2 linked regions of the Hoeflea algicola genome follow. The protein of the gene in region 1 interacts with the protein of each later gene in a pairwise test. Links are inferred from orthologs where the notes say so. Each region holds a gene or a part of one and is shown in the gene's direction. Other genes may lie near its edges.

Evidence for each region.
Region 2: the proteins of OEG84_RS06135 (region 1) and groL interact in binary tests that used the Escherichia coli proteins (3 or more experiments, as listed by UniProt). The link is inferred for Hoeflea algicola from one-to-one orthologs.

Annotation. Positions count from the first base shown.
Region 1 is NZ_JAOVZR010000001.1:1,228,132-1,235,871, reverse strand. The notes cover bases 1-2,874. They hold OEG84_RS06135 (ABC transporter ATP-binding protein), read left to right. Parts: upstream 1-941; coding sequence 942-1,808; downstream 1,809-2,874. Other genes in these bases: OEG84_RS06130 (MlaD family protein), read left to right, coding at 1,808-2,874. Outside these bases: more of OEG84_RS06130, read left to right, coding at 2,875-3,178; OEG84_RS06120 (GNAT family N-acetyltransferase), read right to left, coding at 3,912-4,262; OEG84_RS06115 (apolipoprotein A-IV repeat region-like domain-containing protein), read right to left, coding at 4,628-7,740. UniProt on the Escherichia coli protein: Part of the ABC transporter complex MlaFEDB, which is involved in a phospholipid transport pathway that maintains lipid asymmetry in the outer membrane by retrograde trafficking of phospholipids from the outer membrane to the inner membrane.
Region 2 is NZ_JAOVZR010000001.1:4,488,861-4,496,635, reverse strand. Bases 3,252-6,160 are described here. They hold groL (chaperonin GroEL), read left to right. Parts: upstream 3,252-3,838; coding sequence 3,839-5,482; downstream 5,483-6,160. Other genes in these bases: OEG84_RS21775 (hypothetical protein), read left to right, coding at 6,023-6,160; groES (co-chaperone GroES), read left to right, coding at 3,473-3,769. Outside these bases: OEG84_RS21805 (SDR family NAD(P)-dependent oxidoreductase), read right to left, coding at 1-655; OEG84_RS21800 (SDR family NAD(P)-dependent oxidoreductase), read right to left, coding at 652-1,371; OEG84_RS21795 (bifunctional riboflavin kinase/FAD synthetase), read right to left, coding at 1,368-2,372; OEG84_RS21790 (TIGR01459 family HAD-type hydrolase), read right to left, coding at 2,379-3,227; more of OEG84_RS21775, read left to right, coding at 6,161-6,442; OEG84_RS21770 (DoxX family protein), read left to right, coding at 6,616-7,002; OEG84_RS21765 (hypothetical protein), read right to left, coding at 7,104-7,403; hisG (ATP phosphoribosyltransferase), read right to left, coding at 7,693-7,775.

The DNA of each region.
Region 1 (7,740 bases):
AATCATCGCCGCCGAGGCCCGTGGCGCGACGGTCAGGATCGAGGGCGCGTCAGTGCCGATCGCCACGCTGATCGAGGCGATTGAAGCGCCGGCCAAGCGGACTGTGTCCAGTCTCGCGGCCAAACCGCCGTTGTTCGAGCGAATGTTTTCTCCGCTCGGCAAGGCGATGTACGAACTGTTTGACGATCTGGTCGCATCGATGTTCATCCTCGGCTCGGCGGTGCGCGGTGCGCAGCTCAAGCTCAACCGTTCGTCCGGCATTTCGCCAGCGGCGATTGTCACCCAGATGGATCATATGGGCGTGCGGGCGGTGCCGATCATCATGTTGATGAGCTATCTGATCGGCGCCATCATCGCTCAGCAGGGCGCGTTTCAGCTGCGCTATTTCGGTGCCGAGGTGTTTGTCGTCGACCTGGTTGGAATTCTGCAATTACGGGAAATCGGCGTGCTGCTGACGGCGATCATGATTGCCGGCCGCTCGGGCAGCGCGATCACCGCCGAGATCGGCTCGATGAAAATGCGCGAGGAAGTCGACGCGCTGAAGGTGATGGGCCTGAACCCGATTGGCGTGCTGGTGTTCCCAAGGCTGGTGGCGCTCACGGTAGTGTTGCCGCTGCTGACGGTGGTTGCCAATTTCGCGGCGCTGGGCGGGGCCGCGACGGTGGCGTGGAGCTATTCGGGGATCACGCCGGATGTGTTTATCGGCCGTCTGCGCGAAGCCATCGACATGTCGACCGTGACCTCGGGCATGATCAAGGCGCCGTTCATGGCGCTGATCATCGGCATCGTCGCGGCAGTCGAAGGCATGAAGGTTGGCGGCAGCGCGGAATCGCTGGGTCGCCGGGTGACGGCATCGGTGGTCAAATCGATCTTCGTGGTGATTCTCGTCGACGGGTTGTTCGCCATGTTCTACGCGGCGATTGATTTTGAGGCGGGACCGGATGAACCAGCAAACGCCCAGTATAGACGGCGAACACGGCCCGGCGGACGAACGCGAGGTGGTGTTGTCCGTGCGCGATGTGCATGTCGCATTTGGCAGCAATGTGGTGCTGGATAAGCTTGATCTGGATGTCTATCGTGGCGAGATCCTGGGGTTCGTTGGCGGTTCGGGCACCGGCAAATCCGTGTTGATGCGCGCAATTCTGCGGTTGCTGCCGCGTCAGAAGGGTGAAATTCGACTGCTTGGCGCCGATTACGACAAGGTCGACGAGGCAACCCGGGTCGAGCTCGACATGCGGCTGGGCGTGCTGTTTCAGCACGGGGCGCTGTTTTCGGCGCTCACCGTGCGGGAAAACATCCAGGTGCCGATGCGCGAATATCTCGATCTTCCCAAGGTGCTGATGGACGAACTGGCAGAGCTCAAGGTGGAGATGGTCGGACTGGCGCCGGATGCGATCGACAAATACCCCTCCGAACTGTCAGGCGGGATGATCAAGCGGGCGGCGCTGGCGCGGGCATTGGCCCTTGATCCGGACCTGGTGTTCCTTGACGAGCCAACCTCCGGTCTCGACCCGATCGGCGCTGCCGAGTTCGATGAATTGATCGCCCGACTGCGAGATACCATGGGACTGACCGTCTACATGGTCACGCATGATCTGGACAGTCTGTTCTCGGTCTGCGACCGTATCGCGGTGCTGGGAAACAAGCATGTGCTGGTGAATGGAACGGTTGAGGACATGCTTTCGTTTGACGATCCGTGGGTACAGTCCTATTTCCGTGGCAAGCGGGCGCGGATGATCCCGGACCGGTTACCTGCAAGCAGAACTACGCCGCAGCAAGCTGGCAGCCAGAAAAGCGAAGCGACGTAATGGAAACGCGTGCAAATTATGCCATCGTCGGCTTCTTCACCCTGCTGGTGATGCTTTCGGCCTTCGGATTTGTCTACTGGATGGCGCGCTATGGCACCACCGGCGAGACGACCCAGTTGATCGTCCGCATTCCGGGCTCGGCCAACGGGTTGTCAGTGGGCTCGCCCTTGCGGTTCAACGGCATCCCCTATGGCGTGATCCGGCGGATCAGCATCGATCCCGCGAGCCCGAATTTCGTGATTGCCGAAACCGATGTGCGCACTGATGCGCCGATCTACACCGACACCCGCGCTGCGCTCGAAATTCAGGGGCTGACCGGTTCGGCCTATATCGAATTGCAGGGAGGCACGCCCACCAACCCGAATATCCTGCTGCAGGCGCTCGAAGCGGAGAAGGTGGCGGTAATTGAAGCCGACCCCTCCGGTGTGACCAATCTTCTGGCCACCGCTGACGAGATTCTCAACCGGGCCAACCGGGTGATCGGCCAGGTCGAAGGCTTCATTTCCGATGCCCGCTCGCCGCTGACCCAGACACTGAAGAACGCCGAAGCCTTTACGGGCGCCTTGCGCGACAATGCGGATGGCATCGACCAATTCCTCAAAAGCGTATCGAGCCTGTCGGGAACAGTGCAATCGCTATCGACCAGGCTTGAGGGCACGCTCGGTTCGGTCGACCGGCTGGTCAATGCCGTCGACCCGGAGAAAGTTGGCAACATCGTCACCTCGATCGACAAGGTGGCTGGCGACATCGCCGCGTCATCGGGTGATATCACCAAGACGCTCGAGAGTTTCAGGATCGCCGCGGAATCGCTGCAGAGCTTTGCCGCCGACGCGGGAGCGTCGCTGGAGAAGGTCGACAAGCTGGTGGCCGGGGTCGACCCCGCCAAGGTCGGTCAAACAGTGGACGACATTGCCGCGGCCAGCGCCGATGCACGCAAGGCACTTGCCGATGCGCGTGGCGTCGCCGAAACATTTTCGGCACGACGTGAAGACTTTGACGTGATCATCACCGATGTGCAGCAGATGAGCGGTCGCCTGAACGCCGCATCGGTGCGGGTCGACGGAGTTCTGGCCAAGCTTGACGGGTTCCTTGGCGAAGGCGACGCTTCGTCGCTGCTTGCCGACGCGGAAGCGACGTTGAAATCATTTCGCGATGTCGCCAATTCACTCAATGCCCGGATCGGGCCGATTGCCGACAATCTGCAACGGTTTTCAGGCTCCGGCCTGCGCAACGTCGAGGCGCTGGTCAATGACGCACGACGCTCGATCGAGCGCATCGAGCGATCGATTTCCAGCATCGAACAGGACCCGCAGCGGCTGATTTTTGGCGGAGATAGCGTCAAGCAATATGATGGACGGACGCGGCGTTGACTCTGGGGCGGATGCATCGCAAGACAAAGGTTAATGATTTCGAAAGATGCCGGATGGTGTCGGAGCGTGGAGTACGCGTGAAAATGGGTGGGCGGATTGCTGCAATCGCCATGTTGTCGGTTTTGACCGGCTGTGCCGGCGGGCTTGGCAAAGCCACGCCGCCCGACACCTATGGCCTTTCCGAGGCGCCACAGGTGAGCGGGCAGGTGGCCCGCAACCGGCAGATCCTGATCACCGAACCGACTGCGCTGAAAGCGCTCGATAGCGAGCAGATCGTGATCCGGCCATCGGCCTCGTCGATCCAGTATCTGGCCGATCTCGAAATGGTCGGACCGGTTGCCGAAGATCGTCCAGGACAAGCTGGTGCAGGCGTTCGAGAACACCGGCCGCGTTGGCGGCGTCGGCCGTCCGGGTGACGGACTGGCGATCGACTTCAAGGTACTGACGGCCATTCGCGCCTTCGAGATCAAGGCCGATGCCGGCGAGCAGGCGGTGGTGGAACTGTCGGTGAAGGTTCTCAACGACCGCAATGGCGTCGTCATCGCCTCGAAGGTGTTCCGTGCAACATCGGCGGTAACGGGACGTGGCAATGCCGCATATGTGCAGTCGCTGGACCGTGCTTTCGAACAGGTGGTCGAGGAAATGGTCGCCTGGACGCTGGCGCGGATCTGACGCGGGTTCCGTTCCTACGCCGGAATTTGTGACGCGTGTTGTGCCTTGCGGCAAAGAACGTTCAACGACCGCGCCACCGATAATACGTGACGGGATGCCCGGAACCTGGATGCCGAGCTTCGCGGAAGGCTCTCAATCCTTCGCGCTCATAAAACCGGCGAGCACGCGAATTTTCTGATGTGGTATAAAGTTCAAAGCCTGCTGGAATGACCGCCTTGGCGTGGTCGAGCAACCGCTTTCCAACGCCCGCTCCGATCTGGTCGGGCCATAGGAACAGTTCCGCGAGAATACGTTCCCTGGGCTTCAGGGCAACAAAGCCGACAATTGTGTGATCGACATGCGCAACGGTCACTTGCCAGCCGGCAGCCAACTCCTGATCCACCCGGTTCCGCAATTCGGCAAGGGTTGGCATGATCGGCGGCCCGACATTCGGAAGGCTTGCGCTGGTGTGCCAGATTTCGGCGATCCGGCTGGGATCGTCGTCTTTCGCGGGGCGGAGTTGGACTGTCGTCATCAATATGTTCCGTTGAGCGCTCCACCACATTGGCCACGACGAATTTGGCAGAATTGAAGCGCTGCGTTAGCGGCAGGTCGGAACATCATTGCGTCGATCTTCATCCACGCACCGCCTGGGCAGGGATGACGGCATGTGCCGCGCGTTGTCGGACGGGGGAGTAGCGGGAATTATACCGGACGGGCGGCATCAAAATTTGGGCCTGAAAATGATCAACCCCGCACGGGGCGGGGTTGATCATTTAATCGGCTGGTGTTGCGGTTTTAGTCGCGATCGAAACGACCGCTGGCGTGGGCCAGCATGGTGTAGACCTTGCCGGTATCCGAGGTCAGATAGGTCTGCGTCATCATGTTGTCGCGGTCGTTGCGGGCAACATCGCTCAGCAGCTTTTCGAAATCGGTGATGTAGCGGTCGACGGCTGCGCGGAATTCCGGCTCGCGACCATACTTGTTCTTGATCTCGTCGAAGGTCTGCTGACCCTTGAGTGTGTAGAGCCGGCGGGTGAAAACATCGCGCTCGCCGCGCTGATAGCGCCGCCACAGGTCCACCGATGCGTCGTGGTCGATGGCGCGGGCGATGTCGACCGACAGCGAGTTGAGCGATTCAACCACATGACGCGGGTTGCGCTCAGGCGTCGTTGGCTTGGCTGCGGGACGGGCGGCGGCCTGTTCCTCGCGCGATGCACCACGCAGGAGATCGCTGACCCAACCATCACTCTTGGCCGGTGGGGCTGTGGGGGTTGCTGGTTCGATGCTGCCGCGCAATGGTGCGCGCTGGGCAACAGCAGCCGGGGCACGGGGAGCGGGGGCCGGCTGTGGCCGGGGCGCAGCGGCCCGCGGAGCAGCGTGGGAAGCCGATGCCGCTACCTGGCGTGGCGCTTCGCTGACTTCGCCGCGTTGGCTCGACTGACCGACGATCTGAGAGAGTTCCTGCAGCGCCTTGATCTGGTCGGCGACCGCGCGGCGCATGGCGGCGGCACTCTCGCGGGTTTCTTCGGGCAGGTCGAAGGCGCCGCGCTTGAGCTCGCTGCGGGTTTCTTCGAGTTCGCGTTTGATCACCGAGGCCGACTGGCGCATTTCGTCGGTGGCGCCGGAGAAGCGGCTGATTGCTTCCTCGATTGCCGCGCGCATGCTTTCGCTCATGGTCCCGGCGGCGGTCTGGGCACGCCGTTCGGATTCGCCGAGCAACTTGCCGGCTTCGTCGACCGCTTCGCGCACGCCGTCACGCACGGAGCCGGCCAATGTCTGGGCGCGGCTTTCGGTCTGGCCGAGCAGCTTGCCCGCATCCTCGACGGCTTCACGCATGCTCACGCGCATCACGCCGGCTGCGGTATGGGCGCGGCTTTCGGTTTCGCCGAGCAGCTTGCCCGCGTCCTCGGCGGCTTCGCGCATGCTCTCGCGCATCACGCCGGCTGCGGAATTGGCCCGGCTCTCGGTCTCGCCGAGCAGTTTGTTGGCGTTTTCAGCTGCCGAGCGCAGTCCGCCTTCGAGCCGGCTGGCGGCGCGCTGGGACAATTCATCTGCACCCTCGAATGCCTTTTCGACAATGCCTTCGAGCGACCGCATGGTCTCCTCGATCTGTTCGGACCGGTTGACCAGCCCCACCGACAGCGCCTGCAGCGCCTCGCGACGTTCTTCCAGTGTCGTGGCCAGATTGGACTGGGCCGCGCCGAGAAGGTCGGAGGCCGAGGCAAGCACCTTGGAGTGATCGTCGAAGCGACCAGCGATGGCGCCAACCTGGTTGAGCGTGCGGCCAGAGATTTCGGTCAGGCGTTCGACCTTGCCGTCGAGCAGACGGGCCGATCCGGACAGCATATCGGCAGCCTTTTCGGTTGATGCCGAAAATTCGCCGGAGGTCTCGGTCAGCCGCTCGTTGGCCGCGCCGAGTGTCGAGGCGGCCTGGTCGATGACGCTGGAAATTTCGCGGTTGCTGACGCCCAGACGCTCGATCAATTCGCCAACATTGCCGCTCAGGCTCTGGTTGACGTTCTCGAGAGCTGACAACGTCTCGCTGGTGCGGTTGGTGATGGCGTTGATTAGCGCCGCGTTTTCGGCCCGCAGGCGGTCTGTCGAGTTCTGGGTGACCTCGGTCAGGCGGGTGGCGAATTCCTCGCCGCTGGCGGCGTATTGCTCGACCAGCGGGCGCGCCTGCTCGTCAATGACCCGTGACAGTTCAGCCGAACGGCTGGCGAGCATCGAATTGAGCTCCCGGGTGCGCTCATCGAGGGTGGAGTGAACTGCGGTGGCACGGGTATCCATGGCCTGTTCGGCATCGATCAACCGCTGCACGATGGCCGAGGCCTTCTGATCCAGGGCGTCGCCGACAGAGCCAGTGCGCGAGACCAGTGCCTCGCCGGTTTCGGCGAGCCGGGCGCTGATCGCGCTGGCCTTGCTGTCCAACGTCGACACAAGGGTCTCGGTGGTCTGGTTGATGCGACCGGTGATGTCCTGGGTCTTGCCGTCGAGCGTTGTGACCAGGTGTTCGGCGGTTTCGCCGATGCGGTTCGAAATCGCGCCGGTTTCGGCTTCAAGGCGCGCAGCCAGGGCTGCGGTCTGGTCGGCGAAACGGGCTTCGGTCGCATCCAGCGTGCTGGAAATCGCGTTGGCCTGATTGCCCACGGTCTGGCCGACGCGTTCGATCAGGTCACCGATGCGGCTGGCTTCGCTGCTCAGGTCGCCGGCGCTCACGGCTATGCGGCCAGCGATGTTTTCGGCGTGCGCGGCGAGATCGGCGGTGCGCTCCTCGACATGGCTGTCGAGCCGGCGGGCGAATTCGCGGGCCTGCTCGTCCATCCGGCCGGCAAAGCCGGTGCCGACAGACTGCAGGGTGTCGCTGGCCTTGAGCGCTTCGGCGTCCAGTCCGACAGCCGCATCGGCCACAGCCTCACGCAGCTTGGCGGCAAGCCCGGTTGCCTTGCCTTCGATGGTCTTGGAGACCGAATCGAGCCCGATGCCGAGCATGTTGTTCATGGTCGCCAGTCGCTCGTCGATGCGTCCGGTTCCCTTGGTGAAGGTGGTTTCGACCTGATCGACCGCGGTTTGGGTTAGTTCGGAGAAACGGGTGCCTTCGACATCGAGCGTCGCAGAAAGCCGTTCGGACGCATCTGCAAGGCTCGCGCGGATGCCGTCGGTGCGGGCGGCGAGGCGACTGTCAATGGCATCGGCACTTTCCGAAATGCCGCCAAACAGAGCCTGCGAGCGCTCGTTGAGGCTGCTGTCGATCCGCTCCGCACCGGCCGATACGGCGGCTTCGAAGTCGCCGATCCGCGAGCCGATGCTGGAGACGATCTCCGAGAGCTTCTGGTTCATGCTCGCATCAAGATGTTGAGCGTTGGCTGACAGTGCATTCTCGAGATCAGCAACCTTGGCCGCAAGTC
Region 2 (7,775 bases), 3.3 Mb from region 1 along the record:
TGCGGCCCGAGAACGCGTCCGCCAAAATCAGCCGGGCAGCATGATCGGGGGCCATGCGCTTGGACGCATCGGCACCTTGCGGCGCGTGGCGCTCGGCATGGTCGGTGCGCAGTGGTCCGGGGAACGCCACCGTGATCGACACACTACGGGCCTTTGCCGCCTTACGCATGCTGCTCGCATAGATCGCCAGCGCATCCTTTGACGCAGCGTAGCTTGCTGCCCCCGGATAACCGGTGAAATAGGAAAGGGATGAAACCAACAACAGTGCCGCACCCGGAGTGAACCCGCCTTCCTCCAGCAGCCGTGCGGCGATGACCATCGGCGCCTCGGTGTTGACGCGCAGCACATTCAGGTGCGTGGCAAGATCGATGGTTTCAAATCGGCCGGTGGCCGAGATGCCGGCATTGAGCACCACCAGATCGAACGGACCGCGCTTGATCAGTTCCGGCAAAATCCGGTCAAGCTCCGTGCGGCTCGAGAGATCGCAATAAAGGTGACTGATAGTCCCCTCACCCGCGTCGGGCGCTTGCGCAACGCCCTTCTGCCGATCAAGCGACAAGACCTCATAGCCGCTTGCTGCGAGCCATCGGGCCATTGCCGCGCCGAGCCCGGCACTGCCGCCGGTGACAAGCGCGCGCTTGGTCGAGGCATTCATAGACGTCGCCCCGTAAAGGCGCCGCCAACCAGATAGCGCGCCCATGAAATGGTGCCCGACGAGCGACGGCTGGCAATCGCCGCAGCCATCATCGCCGCGACATCATCGGAGGCGAGAAACAGGGCTCGCATCCGGCCCGGATCATAACCGGCCTTGTCGTGCATATCGGTCTTGGTGGGGCCGGGATGCAGCACCTGTACCGGCACCCGCCTGCCCCATTCCGACCGCAAGGCGCGGGCCAGGCCATGCAGGCCGGCCTTTGAAGCAGCATAGGCCGGCACCATGGCCGATCCCTTGTGGGCCACCGAGCCGATGAAGGTCAGCGTCCCGCCGGATTTTTCCAGCAGCGGATACAGCGCCTGGGCCTGGGCGATTGCTGCGCCAAGATTGATGTCGAGCGTCTGGCGGATGGCGTCGGTGCTGTCAATGCCGTCGACGGCTGCGAAACCGGTACCGGCATTGAGCACGGCATTGTCGAGACGGTCCCAGCCAATGCCGTCAATTCCCCCGACCAGCGCCTGCGCCGAGCCTTCGGGATCGCTCTGATCGGCAAGAATGTATCCGGCGCCTTGCGGCAGAAGATCGGCGATCTCATCGTGCGGCTTGCGGCCGGAAAGAAGCAGGCGATGGCGACCCGAGAGCTTTTTTGCCAGCGCCAGGCCGATGCCAGCATTGGCGCCGGTGATCAGGATCTGCCGCGATCCGGCCCCGATCAAGCAACCACCCCGAAGGTCATGGCCGCATCGAGCGATGACAGCGGCGTGATCGCACCAAGTGCTGCCCTGGCTTCCGCCTCATCAAGCTTCATTTGTGCCACCAGGGGCTCCAAGCTATCGAATTTCTCCTCGCCGCGAAGCCACGATACAAAGCAGACGCTGCAGGTCTCGCCATAGAGATCGCCGGAGAAATCGAACAGATAGGTTTCCAGCAACAGCGCAGCGTCGTCCCCGTCTACGGTTGGGCGACGGCCGAAACTGGCGACGCCATCATAAAATTTCCCATCGGCACGGCGGAAGCGGACCGCATAGATCCCCGGCAACAGGCCGGTTTCAGACGGCAGCGCCATGTTGGCGGTCGGATACCCCAGGGTGCGGCCAAGCTTCTTGCCGTGCAACACCTCGGCGGAGACCGCATAACGGTAACCCAACAAGCCTGCGGCTTCGCCGACTTCCCCCAGCGCCAGCGCCCGACGTATCCGGCTAGAAGAAACCACATCGGCGTTTTCATCGCGGAAGGCGTCTACCAGCGTGACATCGAAACCATGGCGTTCGCCAGCTTGCGTCAAGTATTCGGGGTTGCCTTCACGGCCCTTGCCGAAATGAAAATCATAACCGGTCACGACGTGACGGACGCCAAGCTTGCCGCTGAGAATGCCGGTGACGAAATCATGGGCACTTTGCGACGAGAAAACTCTGTCGAAAGGATGCTCGACCACGGCGTCAAACCCGAGATGGCCGAGAATGGCAGCCTTCATGGCCGCCGGCGTAATCCGGAAAACCGGCTCGTCGGGGCGAAACACCGTGCGCGGATGCGGTTCGAAAGTCAGCACGCAGGCGGAAACGCCATCAGCTTCAGCGGCCAGGGTGGCCTGTGCCAACACCGCCTGATGCCCCCGGTGGACGCCGTCGAAATTGCCGATCGCCACAACCCCGCCCTTGAATTCCGCGGGGAACCTGGAGGCATCGTAAAGCCGTTGCGCCATTGCCTGTTTCACCATGAGCGTTCAGGCCAGCCATTCCATCCAATATGCCGGGGCGACGCCTTCAGCATTGAGGAAATCCTGCAACCGGGTTTCGTTGGTAACGCGGCCATCGAGATATTCGCGGGCATGAACGCCACGGGCGATGAAGATCGCATCGATGCCGTTGTCGAGCGCACCGCGGATATCGGTGGCAACGCCGTCACCGATCGCCAGAGTCCGCCGCTTGTCGGCGGTGCCGCGCAGGGCTTCGGCCCGAGCCATCGCCTCGCGGTAAATCGGCGCGTGTGGCTTGCCGGCGATGCGAGTTTCGCCGCCGATTTCGGTATAGATGTCTGCCAGTGCGCCAGCGCAGGGCACAAGCCGGTCGCCGCGCTCGACCACGCGGTCGGGATTGGCGCAGATCAGCGGCAGGCCACGTGCCTTGAAATCCGTCAGCAGGGCGCGGTAGTCCTCGGCGCTCTCGGTCTCGTCATCGAGCAGGCCAGTGCACAAGACCGCATCGGCCGCATCCGGCTCGACCAGCGTGACGTCCAACCCTTCAACCAGGGAAATATCACGTTCAGGCCCGAGGAAATAAATTCCGCCCTGCGCGTCTGATACCAATTGCCGTGTGACGTCGCCCGAGGTGACGATGTCATCCCAGCAGGCAGGGTCGACGCCGATGGTGTCGAACTGGCGGATCACACCGGCCGCTGGCCGTGGCGAATTGGTAATCAGAATCACGGTCTGGCCACGCTCGCGCGCCGCTTTCAGGGCCTCTACCGACAGCGGGTAGGGGTTGACGCCATTGTGGATAACGCCCCATACGTCGCACAACAAGATGTCGGCGCGGTCAGTCAATTGATCGAGATCGGTGATCTTGCGTGGCATGGGCAGCGGTTCCTTTCGGGCATTGGATGTCGCCCAGCTTGCAGGCGAATACAAGACCCCGCCGGAATTTTAGCATTTGCACGGCCGAACGCAGCCTGATTGCACGCCCAACTCTTGACTCTTCCAAACCGCAGACTTATCTCGGCTTCGCTAGCACTCTCCATGAGTGAGTGCTAGCACGTAACTCGATGAGGCCCAATACGGGGTCTCAGCCGCTTCTGTCATTCGATCAAGGAATATAGACAATGGCAAAAACCACGTTCCGTCCGCTCCACGACCGCGTTGTCGTTCGTCGTGTTGAGTCCGAAGAAAAAACCAAAGGCGGGATCATCATTCCGGATACCGCCAAGGAAAAGCCGCAGGAAGGCGAAATCCTCGCCGTTGGTTCCGGCAACCGTGACGATTCCGGCAAGCTCGTGCCGCTCGACGTCAAGGCCGGCGACCGCGTGCTGTTCGGCAAATGGTCCGGCACCGAAATCAAGCTTGATGGCGAAGACCTTCTGATCATGAAGGAAAGCGACGTCATGGGTATCCTCGGCTAAGCCGAACGACCACCCACACAGATCCTATCTGCCTCAACACGATGGGCCCAGGCCCGGGAGTTAAGTTAAATGGCTGCTAAAGAAGTAAAATTCGGTCGTAACGCACGCGAGAAAATGCTCCGTGGCGTCGACATCCTCGCCGATGCGGTGAAGGTAACCTTGGGCCCCAAGGGCCGCAACGTCATCATCGACAAGTCCTTTGGCGCTCCGCGCATCACCAAGGACGGCGTGACCGTTGCCAAGGAAATCGAACTCGAAGACAAGTTCGAAAACATGGGCGCACAGATGGTGCGTGAAGTGGCGTCGAAGACCAACGACATCGCCGGCGACGGCACCACCACTGCAACCGTGCTCGCCCAGTCAATCGTCCGCGAAGGCGGCAAGGCTGTTGCTGCCGGCATGAACCCGATGGACCTCAAGCGCGGCATCGACATGGCCGTGACTGAAGTCATCGCGGACCTGCAGCGCAAGGCCACCAAGATCAAGACCTCGGCTGAAGTCGAACAGGTCGGCACGATCTCGGCCAATGGCGAAAGCCAGATCGGCAAGGACATTGCCGAAGCCATGCAGAAGGTCGGCAACGAAGGTGTCATCACCGTCGAAGAAGCCAAGACCGCTGAAAGCGAACTTGAAGTCGTTGAAGGCATGCAGTTTGACCGCGGCTACCTGTCGCCTTACTTCGTGACCAACCCAGACAAGATGTTGGCCGAACTCGAAGACGTCTACATCCTTCTTCATGAGAAGAAGCTGTCGAACCTTCAGGCCATGCTGCCTGTGCTCGAAGCTGTGGTGCAGACCTCCAAGCCGCTGCTCATCATCTCGGAAGATGTTGAAGGCGAAGCTCTTGCTACGCTCGTGGTCAACAAGCTGCGTGGCGGCCTGAAGATTGCTGCCGTCAAGGCTCCTGGCTTCGGCGATCGCCGCAAGGCAATGCTCGAAGACATCGCCATCCTGACCGGCGGTCAGGTGATATCCGAAGACATCGGCATCAAGCTCGAAAACGTGACGCTTGAAATGCTGGGTCGCGCCAAGAAGGTGTCGATCACCAAGGAAACCACCACCATCGTTGATGGCGCTGGCAAGAAGAATGAAATCGAAGGCCGGATCACACAGATCAAGGCTCAGATCGAAGAAACTTCTTCGGACTACGATCGTGAAAAGCTGCAGGAACGTCTGGCCAAGCTTGCTGGTGGCGTTGCCATCATCCGCGTCGGCGGTGCAACTGAAACGGAAGTCAAGGAACGCAAGGATCGCGTCGACGACGCGCTCAACGCTACCCGCGCTGCCGTTCAGGAAGGCATCGTTGCCGGCGGCGGCACTGCGCTGCTGCGTTCTTCCGTGAAGATCACCTCCAAGGGTGCTAATCAGGATCAGGAAGCCGGCATCAACATCGTTCGCCGTGCCCTGCAGTCGCTGGTTCGCCAGATTGCTGAAAACGCAGGCGACGAAGCTTCGATCGTGGTTGGCAAGATCCTTGAAAAGGACGAAGAAAACTGGGGTTACAATGCCCAGACGTCCGAATATGGCGACATGATTGCCATGGGCATCGTCGACCCGGTCAAGGTTGTTCGTACGGCTCTGCAGAACGCAGCTTCGGTTGCTTCGCTGCTGATCACCACCGAAGCCATGATTGCCGAAATTCCGAAGAAGGAATCGGCTGGCGGCGGCATGCCGGACATGGGCGGCATGGGCGGCATGGGCGGCATGATGTAACAGGGCGCCTGCCCCGTTACAGCTTACTGTCTAGCTTATGTACGTGTTCCACATCGCTTCAGGCCGCCAGCCGGCCTGAAGCGAAAGCACCGAAGCCGGACTCCTCACAGGACCCTGCGGCCAATGTGCAGGCACAAAATCAGGGGTGGTTTTCGAACCACCCCTTTTTGCTATCTGCGCACGAGCCGCGCGGCGCTCAAAGCAACAGCCGCAGTGCCTACGTAGGTCGGACTTGTATGTTGCGACGCAAAAATGCGATATCTGGATATGCAAATTTAGCGATGGGTTAACCAATAAATGAAAAACAGAGGATAGGATGGATCAGACGACGCAGCACCTCTCATCAACAGGATGCGTAGCCTGCGGCGACTGACTTCGAAAAGATTGGAACGCCGATCCACGGAGCAATCCGGATCTGACTGCACAGGTCGGGTCGGCAAGATCCAACATCAATTCATACCTGAGCACGCATGATGCGTCGTCAGGGATCACAGCACACAACGCAGATGCTCCATTTCACCAGGCCCGCCGGGGTGTTTCTTGTTCAAGATAACGAAAGCAGATGGCACAACGAGTTTTGGTGCGACGCCGCAGGGCTTTGTCGCACCGGATCAGGAACTCGTCTCCCATTTTTGCCGAACCGAAAGCTGGACGGCCAATCTCGCCACCGGCGCGTTTCGACTCGGGCCTGCTGCGCGGCATTACCATGGCCTCGCCGACACAGGTGATCTGGGACTTCTCAACCTGGTGCGATGCTATGATTCTGGCTCCCGGCAACATGTGCTGGGATTGTTCGAGATGGCGGCCATGCAGGCCTCATCTTTCTGCTTTTCCACAACCATCATTCATGATGGTGGTCACCTGCCGATGATGTGCATCGGCGAATCCTCGAATTTCAACGGGAATGGCGGCGGCTCCATCAATGGCCTGTTCATGTTTGCCCATTTCGTCGTCGCTTAATCTTCGGAATATTCAGCAGCACAGCAGCATGGTTATAGCCCTGATTGTTCGGGGGTAATCCGTGCATCGTGCAAATGCGCGTAATTGTGAACAATATGTCTCCACGTGTTCAGCTATCTTGTCCGCGACCAAGACTGTATGGCTCCGCAACATTCTTTCTACAGGAGACTTACATGTCGGTTAACGTTCAACTTCTGCTCGCTCGAGTCCTTTTGAGCATCATGTTCATCCTTTCCGGATGGGGCAAATTCGGTTCGGTGGAAGGCACTACCGGCTATATCGCCAGCCTCGGCCTGCCGCTCCCGGCCCTCGCCGCATGGCTGACCATCGCGCTCGAAATCTTTGGCGGACTTGCCATTCTGATCGGCTTCATGACCCGTCCGGCCGCCTGGGCGCTGGCCGCGTTCTGTGTCGCAACCGCATTCCTCGCCCATTACCAGCCGGCAGACCAGATGCAGATGATCAGCTTCATGAAAAACATCGCCATTGCCGGCGGTTTCCTGGCGCTGGCTGCGGCCGGTCCCGGCGCATGGTCGGTCGACGCACGCCGCACGGCGTAAGCAGCAAACGCCCTTATCGCCAGACTGAAAACACCCTTGACCCGGCGTTGATATGCGCCGGGTCTTTTTGCATGCATGGCAGCGTCGCTATGGGAGGCCGGTCAAGCCGGATCCGCAGAGCCACCATTGCCGACGAATTTGCGGATGGCAAACATACCCGCAGCGGCAAAGCCGATGATGACAACAATTTCCAGACTGCGAGAGGAGAAGTAGTCCTCGCCGCCAACAAGCATCATCAGCACGCCGAACATGAGTCCTGCGGCCACCAGCACCGCCAATAGAGCTGGCGTCAACTCCCCGCGCAACAACGGCGAATTAGGCGAGACAGCTGCCAGCCGCGCCAGGATAGCCAGAACGAGCATGGACACCATAAGCACCACAAAACCGATCGAAAACTCCATGGGACACCCCCAATCCAAAATCATCCCGAAGCCTGGGAACGAGGCTGAACCGGTCGTGATGAGGCTTTCTGGTGGGCGGAGCCAATCGCATGAACAAGGCGAATGCCGTTCGGATGCGAGGGACGCGTTCAGGCCGGATCTGTTCCGGATCAAGTCAATTTTGCCGCATTCTCTGAAAAATGCAAGCGGACCGCCAAGCGTCAGAATGCCGCTTGGCACTGCTCCCGACGTCTGCAATTTTCCCAGTGTGTTTCGAAAAATGCTGTTCCGAACACCCCTTTAACGCATTTCAGCCCGCAACAGCGCGGACCGCGGCAAGCAGGGCGGCCATGCGCGGGTCGCCATCATGTTCGGGCTTGCGGGCGCGCACCA